2 regions of the Geodermatophilus sp. SYSU D00697 genome follow, and region 1 is predicted to be linked to the other one. Evidence: riboswitches for the same ligand, from Rfam matches in the RefSeq annotation. Region 1 holds a riboswitch; the other holds the start of a gene.
What was found. A riboswitch is a leader RNA that binds a small molecule or an ion and turns the genes downstream of it on or off. The one in region 1 is predicted to bind cyclic di-AMP.
Positions count from the first base shown of each region.

Region 2: linked by a shared signal. The riboswitch ahead of ACI79C_RS16800 (hypothetical protein) and the one ahead of ACI79C_RS24015 (transglycosylase family protein) in region 1 are both predicted to bind cyclic di-AMP.

Region 1 covers NZ_JBJGYV010000046.1:17,676-24,747, forward strand. The annotation lists gene ACI79C_RS24005 (dihydrofolate reductase family protein) at 120-842, opposite strand; gene treZ (malto-oligosyltrehalose trehalohydrolase) at 844-2,595, opposite strand; gene ACI79C_RS24015 (transglycosylase family protein) at 2,840-3,412, opposite strand; cyclic di-AMP (ydaO/yuaA leader) riboswitch at 3,437-3,546, opposite strand; gene treY (malto-oligosyltrehalose synthase) at 3,856-6,222, opposite strand; gene glgX (glycogen debranching protein GlgX) at 6,302-7,072, opposite strand, start outside.
Region 2 covers NZ_JBJGYV010000019.1:38,800-45,871, reverse strand. The annotation lists gene ACI79C_RS16820 (alpha-hydroxy acid oxidase) at 1-514, opposite strand, end outside; gene ACI79C_RS16815 (IlvD/Edd family dehydratase) at 759-2,561, shown strand; gene eda (bifunctional 4-hydroxy-2-oxoglutarate aldolase/2-dehydro-3-deoxy-phosphogluconate aldolase) at 2,571-3,221, opposite strand; gene ACI79C_RS16805 (phosphoglycerate dehydrogenase) at 3,218-4,159, opposite strand; gene ACI79C_RS16800 (hypothetical protein) at 4,308-5,174, opposite strand; cyclic di-AMP (ydaO/yuaA leader) riboswitch at 5,451-5,604, opposite strand; gene ACI79C_RS16795 (ArsC/Spx/MgsR family protein) at 5,884-6,258, shown strand; gene ACI79C_RS16790 (CPBP family intramembrane glutamic endopeptidase) at 6,277-6,990, opposite strand; gene ACI79C_RS16785 (hypothetical protein) at 6,991-7,072, opposite strand, start outside.

The DNA of each region.
Region 1 (7,072 bases):
GCTCGCTGGCGCTCGCTGCGATGCTCCCGGGGCTGTCAGCCGACGGTGCCTGCTGGTCGGCTTTCGCGCCCCGGTCCGCTCCTCGCTCGCTGGCGCTCGCTGCGATGCTCCCGGGGCTGTCAGCCGACGGTGTACCGGGTGAACAGGACGTCGTCCTCCTCGAGCACCTGCCGGAGCTCCAGCCGGACGGCGCCGGCGAGCGGCGCCGTGAGCAGGTGCGGCTCCCCGGAGCCCACGAGGGCGGGCGCCACGGTCAGGTCCAGCTCGTCCACCACCCCGGCGGCCAGCGCCGAGGCCAGCAGCGCCGGACCCCCCTCGCACAGCACCTGCTCGAGGCCGCGCGCGGCGAGCTCGTCCAGCGCCGAGGGCAGGTCCACGTCCTCCTCCCCGCAGACCAGGACGGTCACCCCGGCGTCGGCCAGCGCGGCACGGCGCCCGGGGTCGGCGGTCGCACAGGTGACCAGCAGCGTCGAGGGCGTGGCCAGCCGGTCGCCGGGGGCCAGGGACGCCCGCCGCGACACGACGGCGATCGGCGCCGAAGCCGACCGGCCCAGCGCGGTCCGCAGCGCCGCCACGGTCGGGTCGGCCGCGACCGGCCGGTAGCCCTCGGTCGCCGCCGTCCCGTGCCCGACGAGCACCACGTCGGCCAGCGCCCGCAGCAGCCGGAAGACCCGCTTGTCGCCGGGCGACCCCAGGCCCCCGCTGCGCCCGCCGACGGTGATCGCGCCGTCCAGCGAGGCCACGAAGTCCACCCGCAGCGACCGCCCGGGCGGCAGCCGGTAGGCCTCGACCAGGGCGTCGTCGTCGAGGTCGGCCGCCGGACCGGGCAGCAGGCGCCGCACGTCAGGAGGTGGTGACCACGGCCGCGCTCTGGGCCGGCATCGTCACCGTCGTCCGGTCGATCCGCGGCTCCTCGCCGGTGGCGAACAGGACGCCGGTGGCCGGCCGGTCCAGGTCGACCTCCCGCGGCTCGCCGGCCAGGTTGGCCACCACCCGCAGCGCGCCCCGGTGGACGACCAGCCAGCGGTCCTCGTCGTCCCAGCTGACCGCGACCCGGGACAGGTCGGGGTCGACCAGGTCCGGCTGCGCCCGGCGCAGCGCCAGCAGCGCGCGGTGCACCGCCAGCAGGCGGGCGTGCGGCTCCGCCTCGACCTCGCCCCAGTCCAGCTTCGAGCGGGTGAAGGTCTCGGGGTCCTGCGGGTCGGGCACGACGGCGGCGTCCCACCCGTGCTCGGCGAACTCGCCGATCCGCCCCTCGGCGGTGGCCTTGCCCAGCTCCGGCTCCGGGTGGCTGGTGAAGAACTGCCAGGGGGTGCTCGCGCCCCACTCCTCGCCCATGAACAGCATCGGGGTGAACGGGCTGGTCAGCACGATCGTCGCCCCGACGGCGAGCAGGCCGGGGGAGAGGGAGGCCGAGATGCGGTCGCCGACGGCGCGGTTGCCGATCTGGTCGTGGTCCTGCAGGTAGCCGAGGAACTTCCAGCCCGGCAGCTCGTCGACGTCGACCGGTCGTCCGTGGTGCCGGCGGCGGAAGCTGGACCACGCGCCGTCGTGGAAGTAGGCGCCGGTCAGGGTCTTGGCCAGCCCGGACAGGCCGGCGGCGGCGAAGTCGGCGTAGTAGCCCTGGCCCTCGCCGGTGAGCGTCGAGTGCAGCGCGTGGTGGAAGTCGTCGCTCCACTGCGCGGTCAGCCCCATGCCGCCGGCCACCCGCGGGGTGACCAGGCGCGGGTCGTTGAGGTCGCTCTCGGCGATGAGGGTCAGCGGGCGCCCCTCGGCCACCGACAGCCGGTCGACCTCCTGCGCCATCTCCTCGAGCACGTGGGTGGCCCGCTCGTCGACCAGCGCGTGGACGGCGTCGAGCCGCAGGGCGTCGACGTGCATGTCGCGCAGCCACATGAGGGCGTTGTCGATGATGTACCGACGCACCTCGTCGGAGTCCGGCCCGGACAGGTTGATCGAGTTGCCCCAGGTGTTGGCACCCTCGGCGAAGATCGGCATGAACTGCGGCAGGTAGTTCCCGGACGGGCCGAGGTGGTTGTAGACGACGTCCTGGACGACGGCCAGCCCGCGCTGGTGGCAGGCGTCGACGAACCGCTGGTAGGCGGCCGGGCCGCCGTAGTCCTCCTGCACCGTGTACCAGAGGACGCCGTCGTAGCCCCAGTTGTGGGTGCCGTTGAAGCCGTTGACCGGCAGCAGCTCCACGAAGTCGACACCGAGCTCGACCAGGTGGTCCAGCCGCCCGATCGCCGCGTCGAGCGTGCCCTCCGGCGTGAACGTCCCGACGTGCAGCTCGTAGACCACACCGCCGGCCAGCGGTCGCCCGGTCCACGCCGCGTCGCCCCACGCGTACGCCGACGGGTCGAACCGGCGGGAGGGCCCGTGCACCCCCTCGGGCTGCCGGCGCGAGCGCGGGTCGGGGTACACCTTCTCGTCGTCGTCGAGGAGGAAGCCGTAGTCGGCCTCCGGCCCGGCCTCGACCTCGGCACGCCACCAGCCGTCGTCGTCCCGGTGCATCTCGTGCACGGAGCCGTCGACCTGGAGCCGGACCCGCTTCGGCAGCGGTGCCCAGACGGAGAACTCGACGGGTGCGGACATGCGCAGTGCCTCCACGCGGGACGAGACGGGGACTGGCCGGAGGGCCGGGATCGGGGCAGATCATGCCCGCACACCCGACGGCCAACCGTGGGTTCCGGTCACGGTCCGCGGGGGAGGGGAGCGCAGGGCCGACCGGGCTCGGCCGGGCGTCCACGGCGGAGCGGGACACCGCCGGACCACGTGCCGGCCCCGCGCGCGGACGGGGCCCGGCCGGGAGCGCACCGGCCGGGCCCCGCCGGTCCGGTCAGACCCGGAGCGTCTGACCCACGCGGATCACGTTCGGGTCGCTGACCTGGTCCCGGTTCAGCTCCCACAGCCCGCGCCAGCCGCCCTCGGTGCCGTGGCGGGCGGCGATGGAGCCGAGGGTGTCCCCGGCCTCGACGACGTGGCTGCCGGTCGCCGCCCGGTCCGCCCGCGAGGCCTGCTCCGCTTCGGCGGCCGGCGCCGGCGCCTGCACCGCGGCGGTCAGGTACCTGCCGCAGGTCGGCCACGCGCCGACGCCCTGGCCGGCGAGCGTGCGCTCGGCGACCACGATCTGCTGCTCCTTGCTGGCCAGGTGGGCGTTGGAGGCGAACTCGTGGCCCCCGTAGCCGGCCCAGGTGCTCGCGCTGAACTGCAGGCCGCCGTAGTAGCCGTTACCGGTGTTGATCTGCCAGTTCCCGCCGGACTCGCACTGGGCGACGCCGTCCCAGTTGTGCTCCGCGGCCTGAGCCGTGCCGGGGAGCGCGAGGGCGGAGAGCGCCGCCGCGCCGGTGAGGACGACGGCGCCGCGGCGCAGGCCGCGTGCGGGCGTGCGGGATCGGTCGTGCTGGGGCATGGGGGGTCCTCCGATCGGCCGCCGGCGGGGTTAGCTGTCGGGTTCGGACGATCGGTGCCCGGCCGCGGATCGCGGCTTCACCCCCAGACGCGCTGCGCACACCCCGCGCAGGACGTCGTAGGTGGGTCCCCCACCCCCGTCCACGGTCGTGCAGAGGTCCGGTCGCCGCCGGACGGGGTTGGGCGGGACGGCGCCGGGCCCGGCGGGGAGCCGGACCCCGCGAACGCTAGGTGGGGGTGCCGCGCCCGGCCTGTCGGCACGGGGGCGGGACGCCGCCTCCGTGCGACAGGCCGGGCGGGAGCGGCGCACCGCCCCCGCCCGGCAACTCTCCGTCGCAGGCGACGTCGGCCCCTCTGCAGGGCGCCGCCGCGGGCCCGGGAACGCGCTGGAGCGGCCACCGTCCAGGGGCCTACGCCGAGGCGTGGGGAGGAGGGGGTCCTTCCTCAGTCCCGCACGAGCAGGGCGACCGGCAGCCGCTCCAGCGCCGCGCCGACGGGCAGCCCGGCGGCGTCCGAGACGTACCGCCCACCGGTGAACAGGTCCCGCCACGCCCCGTTCGGCAGCTGCAGCGCGGTGTCGCCCCAGCCGCCGGCGGCGGCCAGCCCGACCGGGAGGCGGGTCGCGACGGTCACCGCGCCGCCGCGGTCGAAGGCGACGAGGTGGTCGGCCGCCGTCCCCGTGGCCGCGACCGGCTCGTACCCGGTGAACCACTCCGGGTGCTCGCGGCGGGCGCGCAGGGTCCGGGAGACCACGAGCAGCTTCGCCGCGCCCTCGGCGTCCACGGGCGGCACCCAGCCCTCGTCGAGCCGGGCCAGCAACCGCCGGCGCAGCGCGTAGTCGACCGGACGGCGGTTGTCCGGGTCGACCAGGGAGAGGTCCCACAGCTCGGTGCCCTGGTAGACGTCCGGGACACCGGGCATGGTCAGCTGCAGCAGCTTCTGCGACAGCGAGTTCGACCAGCCCGCCGGCGCGATCCGGGCGACGACGTCCTCGATCGCGCCGTGCGTCGCCTCGTCGTCGTAGGCCGCGTCGACCAGCGCGTGCAGCCGGGCCTCGAACTCCTCGTCCTGGTCGGTCCACGTCGTCGACGTGCCCGCCTCGCGAGCCGCCTTCTCCGCATAGGCGTGCGCCCGCTCCCGGGACAGCGGCCAGGCGCCGACGAGGTTCTGCCACACCAGGGAGGCCAGCGGCCGGTCGGGCAGCGGGTGGCGGGAGAGCAACTGGCGCACCAGCTGCGCCCACTCGTCCGGTTGCTCGGCGAGCACCGCGAGCCGCGCCCGCACGTCCTCGCTGCGCTTGGTGTCGTGCGTCGACAGCGCCGTCATCGACTCCGGCTTGCGCGCCAGCCGGCGCTGCTGCGCCTCGTGGAACTCCGCCACCGTGCTGCCGAAGCGAGCCGGGTCGCCGCCCACCTCGTTGAGGGCGACGAACCGGGCCCACCGGTAGTAGGCGCTGTCCTCGACGCCCTTGGCCATGACCGGTCCGCTGGTCTGCTCGAAGCGGGTCGCCGCCTCGGTGCCGGCCTGGGACAGCACCGGGTGCAGCGCGTCGACGGCGCCGGCCAGGTCGGGACGGCGCTCTCGCACCGCGGCCACGGTCGCGTCGAGGTGCTCGCGGCCGTCGGGCAGGTAGGTGCGGTAGACCGGGAAGCTCGCCAGGAGCTCGGCCAGGGCCTCGGTCTGCTGCTCGCGGGAGATGCCGGGCAGCTCGCCGATGACCCGGACCAGGCGGGCCACCTCCGAGCCGAGCATCCCGTCGGTCACCTCGCGCTTGCAGGAGTGCACCAGCTCGGCGTAGTCGACCGGCCCGCCGGACAGCTCGGTGTCCAGCGCGGTGATCGCCGCCTCCCCGGCCGGGTCGACCAGCACGTCGTCGACCTCGGCCAGCGCGTCGTAGCCGGTGGTCCCCGCCGTCGCCCAGCTCTCCGGCAGGTCCTCCCCGGGCTCGAGGATCTTCTCCACCACGGTCCAGCGGCCGCCGGAGGCCTCGGCCAGCCGATCGAGGTAGCCCTTGGGATCGGCCAGCCCGTCGGGGTGGTCGATCCGCAGGCCGTCGACCGCGCCGGCCTCGACCAGCTCCAGCACCAGGCGGTGGGTCGCCGCGAAGACCTCCGGGTCCTCGGCCCGCAGCCCGGCGAGGGTGTTGATCGCGAAGAACCGCCGGTAGTTGAGGTCGGAGTCGGCCCGCCGCCAGTCGACCAGCTCGTAGTGCTGCCGGGCGTGCACCTCCTGCGGGGTGCCCTCCCCGGTGCCGGGCGCGATCGGGAACCGGTTGTCGTAGTACCGCAGCTCCCCGTCCGTGCTGCCTCCACCCGCCCCACCGACCACCTCGAGCTTCTCGACGTCGTCCGCGGAGCCCAGGACGGGGATGCGGACCTTGCCGCCGCCGAAGTCCCAGTCGATGTCGAAGGCCGCTGCATGGGCGCTGTCCCGGCCGTGCTGGAGCACGTCCCACCACCACGGGGCCTCCGCCGGGTCGGCGACGCCCATGTGGTTGGGCACCAGGTCCAGCACCAGGCCCAGGCCCTGCTCGTGCAGTGCGGCGACCAGCCGGTCGAACCCCTCGCGCCCGCCGCGCGACTCGTCGATGTGGGCGTGGTCGACGGTGTCGTAGCCGTGGGTGCTGCCCGCGGCCGAGCGCAGCAGGGGTGAGGAGTAGGCGTGGCTCACCCCGAGGTCGGCCAGGTAGCCGGCGAGCTCCGCGGCCTGACCCAGGGGGAAGTCGGCGGTGACCTGCAGGCGGTAGGTCGCCGTCGGCACCTCGCGCCGGCGCTGCTCGCTGAGCGGCTCACTGGGGGTCCGCTCGCTCATCGTCACGGGGCCTCCTCGCTGGCGCTCGTCGACCCCGTGTCGGGCCGTGCTGTCCATCTGCGTGACCTCGCGAGCTCGGTCACGAACGCCGCGGGGCGCTGAGGACGACCATGGACCGGTCCTGCACCGTGATCGTCTCGCCCGGCTTGAGCTGTGCCGGCTCGACCTCGCCCATCTCCGCGGTGTCGAGGACGACCGTCCAGGCCTGGGCGTACTCCTCCGCGGGCAGGGCGAAGTCCATTGGTTCGTGCGAGGCGTTGAACGCCAGGTAGAAGTGGTCGTCGACGACGTCCTCGCCGCGCTCGTCGGTGCTCCGGATGCCGTGGCCGTTGAGGTACATGGCGATCGACTTGGCGAAGCCGGCGTCCCAGTCGTCCTCGGTCATGAGGTCCCCGGCGGGCGTCAGCCAGGCGATGTCCTGCACCGGTGCCCCCGCCTCGCGCCGGACCGGCCGGCCGTGGAAGAAGCGGCGGCGGCGGAAGGTCGGGTGCTCGGCGCGCAGCCGGGTGACCAGCTTGGTGAACTCCAGCAGCCCCTCGTCGACGGCGTCCCAGTCGATCCAGGTCAGCGGGGAGTCCTGGCAGTAGCCGTTGTTGTTGCCCTGCTGCGTCCGGCCCAGCTCGTCACCGTGCAGGAGCATCGGCACGCCCTGGCTGAGCATCAGCGTGGCCAGGAAGTTCCGCCGCTGGCGGGCCCGCAGGGTGAGCACCTTCTTGTCGACGGTGTCGCCCTCCACGCCGCAGTTCCAGCTGCGGTTGTGGCTCTCGCCGTCGTTGTTGCCCTCGCCGTTGGCCTCGTTGTGCTTCTCGTTGTAGGAGACCAGGTCGGTCAGCGTGAAGCCGTCGTGGGC
Region 2 (7,072 bases), on a different contig from region 1:
CGGTGAGCAGGAGCGTCGAGTAGCCCGCCGCCTCGGCCCGCGCCAGCAGGCCCGCGTTGACCTCCCGGTCGGCGGTGAAGTACAGCTGGAACCACAGGTCACCGCCCGGCGCGGCGGCCCGCACGTCCTCGATCGAGGTCGAGCCGACCGTCGACAGGGCGTACGGGACGCCGACGTGCGCCGCCACGCCCGCCACGGCCGCCTCCCCGTGGTGGTGCATCATCCGGGTGTAGCCGGTCGGCGCGAAGGCCAGCGGCATCGCGATGCGCGACCCGAACAGCTCCACGCTCGGATCGGGGTCGGCGACCGAGCGCAGGGCGTCGGGGCGGAACGTGACCCGCCGGTAGGCCGCGACGTTGCGGGCGGCGGTGATCTCCTCCTCGGCCGCGCCGTCCACGTAGTCGAACACCGCGCGGGGCGTCGTCCGCCGGGCGGCCGCGCGCAGGTCGCGGACGGTGAGGCAGTGCTCGAGGCGGCGGGCGGTGCGGCCCAGGCGCGGCCTGCGGAACTGCACGACCTCGCGGAGTTCGGACCACCGGGGCACCTGCCGAGCGGTCGAGACGGGCTCGAGCGGCGCCTGGCCTCCCATGTCCCTCGCCTCCGTAGCTCCTGGCGGTGACGACCGGCCGGGTCGCGGCCGCGTCCAGCGTCGCAGGCTCCCGGGCGGCGCGCTCGTCGTCCGACGGACCACAATCGCGCCCGAGAGGACCGGGCCGTCCCGCGGAGGCGGCCGGCTCCGACCGGCGAGAGGAGCTCCGGTGGACGACGACGCGACGCCCGGGCGACGGCTGCGCAGCCAGGAGTGGTTCGACGACCCCCGCGACACCGGGATGACGTCGCTCTACGTCGAGCGGTACCTGAACTGGGGGCTGACCCGCGAGGAGCTCCAGTCGGGCCGGCCGGTCATCGGCATCGCCCAGACCGGCTCGGACCTCTCCCCGTGCAACCGGCACCACCTGCAGCTGGCGCAGCGCGTGCGCGAGGGCGTCCGGGACGCCGGCGGGGTGGCGCTGGAGTTCCCGGTCCACCCGATCCAGGAGACCGGGCGGCGACCCACGGCGGCGCTGGACCGCAACCTGGCCTACCTCGGGCTGGTGGAGGTGCTCTTCGGCTACCCCCTCGACGGTGTCGTCCTGACCACCGGCTGCGACAAGACCACCCCGGCCTGCCTGATGGCCGCGGCCACCGTCGACCTCCCCGCGATCGTGCTGTCCGGTGGGCCGATGCTCAACGGCTGGTTCAACGGCGAGCGCACCGGCTCGGGGACGATCGTCTGGCGCGCCCGGGAGATGCTCGCCGCCGGGGAGATCGACGAGGCCGGCTTCGTCGACCTGGTCGCCTCCTCGGCCCCTTCCCCCGGCCACTGCAACACCATGGGCACCGCCTCGACGATGAACGCGATCGCCGAGGCCCTCGGCATGAACCTGCCCGGCAGCGCGGCGATCCCCGCCCCGCACCGGGACCGCGGGCGGATGGCCTACCTCACCGGCCGGCGGATCGTGGAGATGGTGCACGAGGACCTCACGCCGTCGTCGATCCTGACCCGGGAGGCGTTCGAGAACGCCGTCGTGGTCACCTCCGCCATCGGGGGCTCCACCAACGCGCCGATCCACGTCAACGCCATCGCCCGGCACATGGGCGTCCCCCTCGACGTGACGGACTGGCAGGCCCTGGGGCTGACCGTCCCGCTGCTGGTCGACGTGCAGCCGGCCGGCCGGTTCCTCGGCGAGGAGTTCCACCGGGCCGGGGGCGTGCCCGCCGTCGTCCACGAGCTCATGGCCCACGGCCTGATCCACGAGGACGCCCGCACCGTCAACGGCGCGACGATCGGCGAGAACTGCCGGGACAGCGCCGCGACCGACCGCGAGGTCATCCGCACCTTCGACCGGGCGCTGCTGCCCGACGCGGGCTTCCTGGTGCTGCGCGGCAACCTCTTCGACAGCGCGATCATGAAGACCAGCGTCATCTCCGCCGAGTTCCGGGAGCGCTACCTGTCCGACCCGGAGCACCCCGGGGTGATGGAGGGCCGCGCCGTCGTCTTCGACGGGCCGGAGGACTACCACGCCCGCATCGACGACCCGGCGCTGGCGATCGACGAGACCTGCCTGCTGGTCATCCGCGGGGTCGGCCCGCTGGGCTACCCGGGGTCGGCGGAGGTCGTGAACATGCAGCCGCCCGCGGCGCTGATCAAGGAGGGCGTGCACGCGCTGCCCTGCATCGGCGACGGCCGCCAGTCGGGGACGTCGGGCTCCCCGTCGATCCTCAACGCCTCCCCCGAGGCCGCGGCCGGCGGCGGGCTGGCGCTGCTGCAGACCGGGGACGTCGTCCGGATCGACCTCCCCGCCGGCCGGGCCGACGTCCTGGTCCCCGAGGAGGAGCTCGCCGAACGGCGCCGCCGGCTGGAGGCCGACGGCGGGTACCCGGTGCCGCCCTCCCAGACGCCGTGGCAGGAGATCCAGCGCTCGATGGTCGGTCAGCTGTCCGAGGGCATGGTCCTGCGCCCCGCGGTGGGGTACCAGCGCGTCGCGCCCACCGTGGGCGTCCCGCGCCACAACCACTGAGGCGGGGTCTCAGTCCCCTGCCGCCGGCGCCGGCCGGCCCCGCACGAGGGCGACGGCCTCGGCGGTGAGCCGGCGGACGGTCGCGAAGTCGCCGGCCGCGATGCGGTCGCGGGGCACCATCCAGGAGCCGCCGACCGCGACGACCGCGTCGACGCGCAGGTACTCCTCCACGTTGCCCGGGCCCACGCCACCGGTGGGGATGAAGCGCACGTCGCCGAACGGTGCCGCGAGGGCGGCGATCGCCCGGGCACCACCGGACGTGCCGGCGGGGAAGAACTTGACGGTGGTGAGGCCAAGCTCCAGGGCGGCCTGGACCTCGGTCGCGGTGACCGCACCGGGCAGCGCGAGGACGCCGTGCTCGGCGCAGCGCTCGACGACGGCGCGGCTCAGACCGGGCGAGACCACGTAGGCCGCGCCCGCGGCGACGGCCTCGTCGACCTGCGCGGGGGTCAGGACGGTCCCCGCCCCGAGGAGCACGTCCCCCCGCGCGGCCATGGCGCGCAGCGCGTCGCCCGCGGCCCGGGTGCGGAAGGTGACCTCGGCGACCGGCAGCCCGCCCTCGACGAGGGCGCCGGCGAGGGGCTCGGCGTCCCGCGCGTCGTCGAGGACGACGACGGGGACCAGCCGCGCCCGGCCCAGCGCGGCCAGCACGTCGGTCACCGCTCCACCACGTTGCGCAGCTCGCCGCCGTCCAGCAGCGCCGCGAGATTGGCACTGACCAGGTCGTCGGCGCCGACCGGCCGGCCGCCGGCCGCGTGCGGCGTGAGCAGGAGGTCGGGGGCGTCCCAGAGCGGGGAGTCGGCGGGCAGCGGCTCGGTCTCGGTCACGTCGAGGGCGGCACCGGCGATGCGGCCCTCCACCAGCGCCGCGACGAGGGCGGGCTCGTCGACGGTCGAGCCGCGGCCCACGTTGACCACGTGGGCGTGCGCCGGCAGTGCGGCCAGCCGGCCGGCGTCCAGGGCCCGGGTGGTGCCGGCGGTCGACGGCAGGATCATGACCAGGACGTCGGTCCGCCCGAGCTCGGCCTCCAGGTCCTCCTCGGCGACGACGGCGAACCCGGCGCGCTCCCCCGCGCTGCGCGCCACCCCGCGCACCCGGGCGCCCAGCGAGGCGAGCACCGGCGCGAGGGTCTGCCCGATGGCACCGAACCCCCAGATGAGCACGCGGGCGTCGATCAGGGTGGTCACCGCACCCTCGGGGTGCAGCGGCTGGAGCCCGCCGAGCTCGCGGGCCCAGCGGTGCTCGCCCTGCGCCCGGGCGGCGGCGGGCAGGCGGCGCACCAGGGCGAGGGTCAGGGCCAGGGCGTGCTCGGTGACCGTCGCGCTGTGCAGGCCCGCACCGGCGGTGACGACGACGTCCTCGGGGAAGCCGGCGGCGAGGACGGCGTCCGGTCCGGCCGCCAGGGTCTGCACCCAGCGCAGCCGGGGCATCCGGCCGGCGACGGCGGCGAGGTCGGCGGTGGAGCTGCCCCACACGACCATCGCCTCGGCGTCCAGGTGCTCGTCGGGCACGGGGGCCGCGGCGTCGTAGACGACCGCGTGCACGCCCTCGGGCAGGTCCGGGGCCAGCGGGACCGAGTCGGGCAGCAGGAGCTTCATCCGAGGAGGCCTCTCGTGGGGTCAGGCGGGGACGGTGCCCGAGCCCCATGCCACACCCGGCCGTCGGGCGCCGCCACCCCAGCCCGGTCGCCCGTGGACGGGAGCCGGACCCTGACCTCCGGCCGCGCCGGGCCCGACCGGCGGGGTGTCAGCCCCGGTAGTTCACGTGGACGTGGTCGAAGTGGTTGGCCGTCACGCCCCCGCGGTCGGCCATCGGCTTCCAGGAGCCGTTGGGCGAGGAGAGCATCCGCTGCTGCCAGATGACGTACTCGACACCGAGCTCGTCCCAGTGGTCGATGTGGTACTGGGCGATGGCGTCGCCGAGGGCGTCGTCGGACATGACCATGTAGTCGACCGCCAGGCCGGACGGGTGACCGCCGGGGTCGGCCGCGCTGGCGCGGGTGCCGCCCAGCCTGATGCCGGCGGCGCCCGGGACGTTGGAGACGACCGCGTTGGCGGCCGCCTGCGCGGCCGGCTTGATGCTCCCGGCGGTGTTGGTGATGCGCGCGACCGCACCCGCCGCGGCCGCGGCGGCCCGGGCGGGAGCGGCCGGCTCCGGTGCGGCGGCGGCCTGCGCGGCCGCGGCCTCCGCCTGCTGTCGCGCGGCGGCCTGCGCGGCCGCCTCGGCCTCGGCCGCGGCCCGGGCGGCGGCCTCCGCCTCGGCCTTCTGCCGGTCGAGCACGGCCTGGTCGGCGGCGGCCTGCGCCTGCTGGGCGGCCGCCTGCGCGGCCTCGCGGGTGCTGCGGCTGGCGGCGAGGTCGGCCAGCGGCTGCAGGTCCCGGGTCGCGTCGACCTCGACGGGCGCGGACTGGGCCGAGAGCCCCAGCTGGGCGGCGACGCTGACCGACTCCGACGCCCCGGCGTCGGCCTGGGCGGCCGGCTCCGCGCCGATGACGACGTTGGCCACGACCGCGCCGGCCGCGGCGGCGGCCAGGAGGAGGGCCGGGCGGCGGCGCGAGGGAGCGATCCGGCCGCGGCGGTCGGCGCGGCGGGAGGTGGTGGTGCGGGGGTCCATGGGGTGGGGTGCTCCGAGGGTGCGGGCGCAGGTGCGCACGGAGGGGCGCAGGCTGCGGGGAGGTCGGGGGACGTCGGCGGTCCGGGAGAGCCGGCCGGTGCGGACACCACGGAGACGGCGGGGACGCCGGTCGAGCGAGGGTGCTCGGGGAGGGTCCGCGGGAGGCGGGTCAGGGACGGCCGCGGGCGATCACGTGCGAGGGTGCGCCCGGAGCCGGCGGTGCCGGAGCGAGGGTGGGCATCCGGCAGGGCTGGGGCACGCCATCCGGCGGCTCTCCGTTCTTCCGATGGCCGCCTACCGAGTTAGCTGACGGGTTCGGGCGGGAAGCGGCCCTGCCCGCTACCCGGACGACGGCCCGGGAGCGGGGTTCACCCCAGTACTGCGGTGGGTCCCCGGCTCGCCCCGGAGGGCGACTCGGCGGCGTCCGCTCGGCTTCCCCGGCAGGGGACGTGAGGACCGGCCGGACCCGACCACCGTAACCGGCGTTATGTGTTTGTGACAATCGCGGACCGTCGATTCGTCGGGTGATGTGTGTCGCGCCTCCCCCGGTCGACGGCCGGGTGGTGTAGGCGCCGACGATCCGCGTGCACGGGGCCACCCGCGTCGTGTGCACGGACCGCGGTGGTCGGCGCCCGCAGAGCGCGGTACGTGCACGAACCGTCGTCGGCGCCGCGGGAGAGGCCAGGGGCGCCGCCCCTAGGGTGGGCCCGTGGAGGTCTGGTTCACCCCGTCCTGCTCCAAGTGCCGCACCGCGCGGGCCCAGCTGGAGGAGGCCGGCGTCGAGTACACGCTGCGCCGCCACCTGGACGACCCGCCGACGGAGGCCGAGCTGCGCGCCGCGCTCCGTGCCCTGCAGCTGGAGCCGTGGGACATCACCCGCATGTCCGAGCCCCTCGCCCGGGAGCTCGGGCTGCGGGACCTGCCCCGGGACGCCGACGCGTGGATCCGCGTGCTGGCCGAGCACCCGCGGCTCATCCAGCGCCCGCTCGTGCTGACCGACGACGGACGGGCGTGGGTCGCGCGGGACGACGCGACGCTGACCGAGGTGGTGGCGGCCGGACGGCGGTCGGACGCGGGCTCCTGACGACGCCGGCTCCCCTGGTCAGAGGCGGTGTGCCGCGGCGGCGGCGAGGGTCCCGAGGGTGTTCGTCGAGAGATGCAGCACGGTGGGGGCGAGCAGGCTCCCGCTGCGGAGCCGCAGCCAGGCGAAGAACGCGCCGGCGGCGGCCGTCCCGGAGCACAGGAGCGCGACGGCCAGCGCCCGGGCGACCGGACCCTCGACCAGGTCGTTGGCCGCCAGGCCGCTGAGCGTGGGCCGGACGTGCCAGACCCCGAAGACCGCCGCGGACACCGCGACCGCGCCGCGGAGCGGCAGCACCCGCCCGAGGACGGCCAGGAGCACGCCCCGGAAGGCGACCTCCTCCCACACGACGGTGCCGAGCGGGATCCGGACGAGGACCTGGTAGGCGATCTCGGCGCCGTCGGCCCCGGCCACCCGGGCGTCGCGCACCAGCGGCCGCAGGGCGGGGACGGCGACGGCGACGGCGTACCCCGAGGCCACCAGCGCAGCGGGGACCCCGCCCCAGCGGAGCCCGGCACCCAGCCGCGACCGCGCCAGGCCCAGCTCGGCCCAGGACAGCCCGGCGGCGCGCGCCACCGCCAGCAGCACGCCGGCGGCGGTCAGGTTCGCCGGGACGTAGGACGCCGGGGCCCCGGGCAGCCGGGTCACGACGAGGTTGTTCCAGGTGCCCAGCACCAGGACCAGGCCGGTGGCGAGGGCCAGCGCCCTCGGGCGGTCGCCGGCCCCGGTCGGCACCTACCGCGCCTGGTCGGTGAGCAGCCGCCGCAGCCCCGCCACCGGCGCGCGCAGCGACCACCACGCCAGCCGCACCGGTACG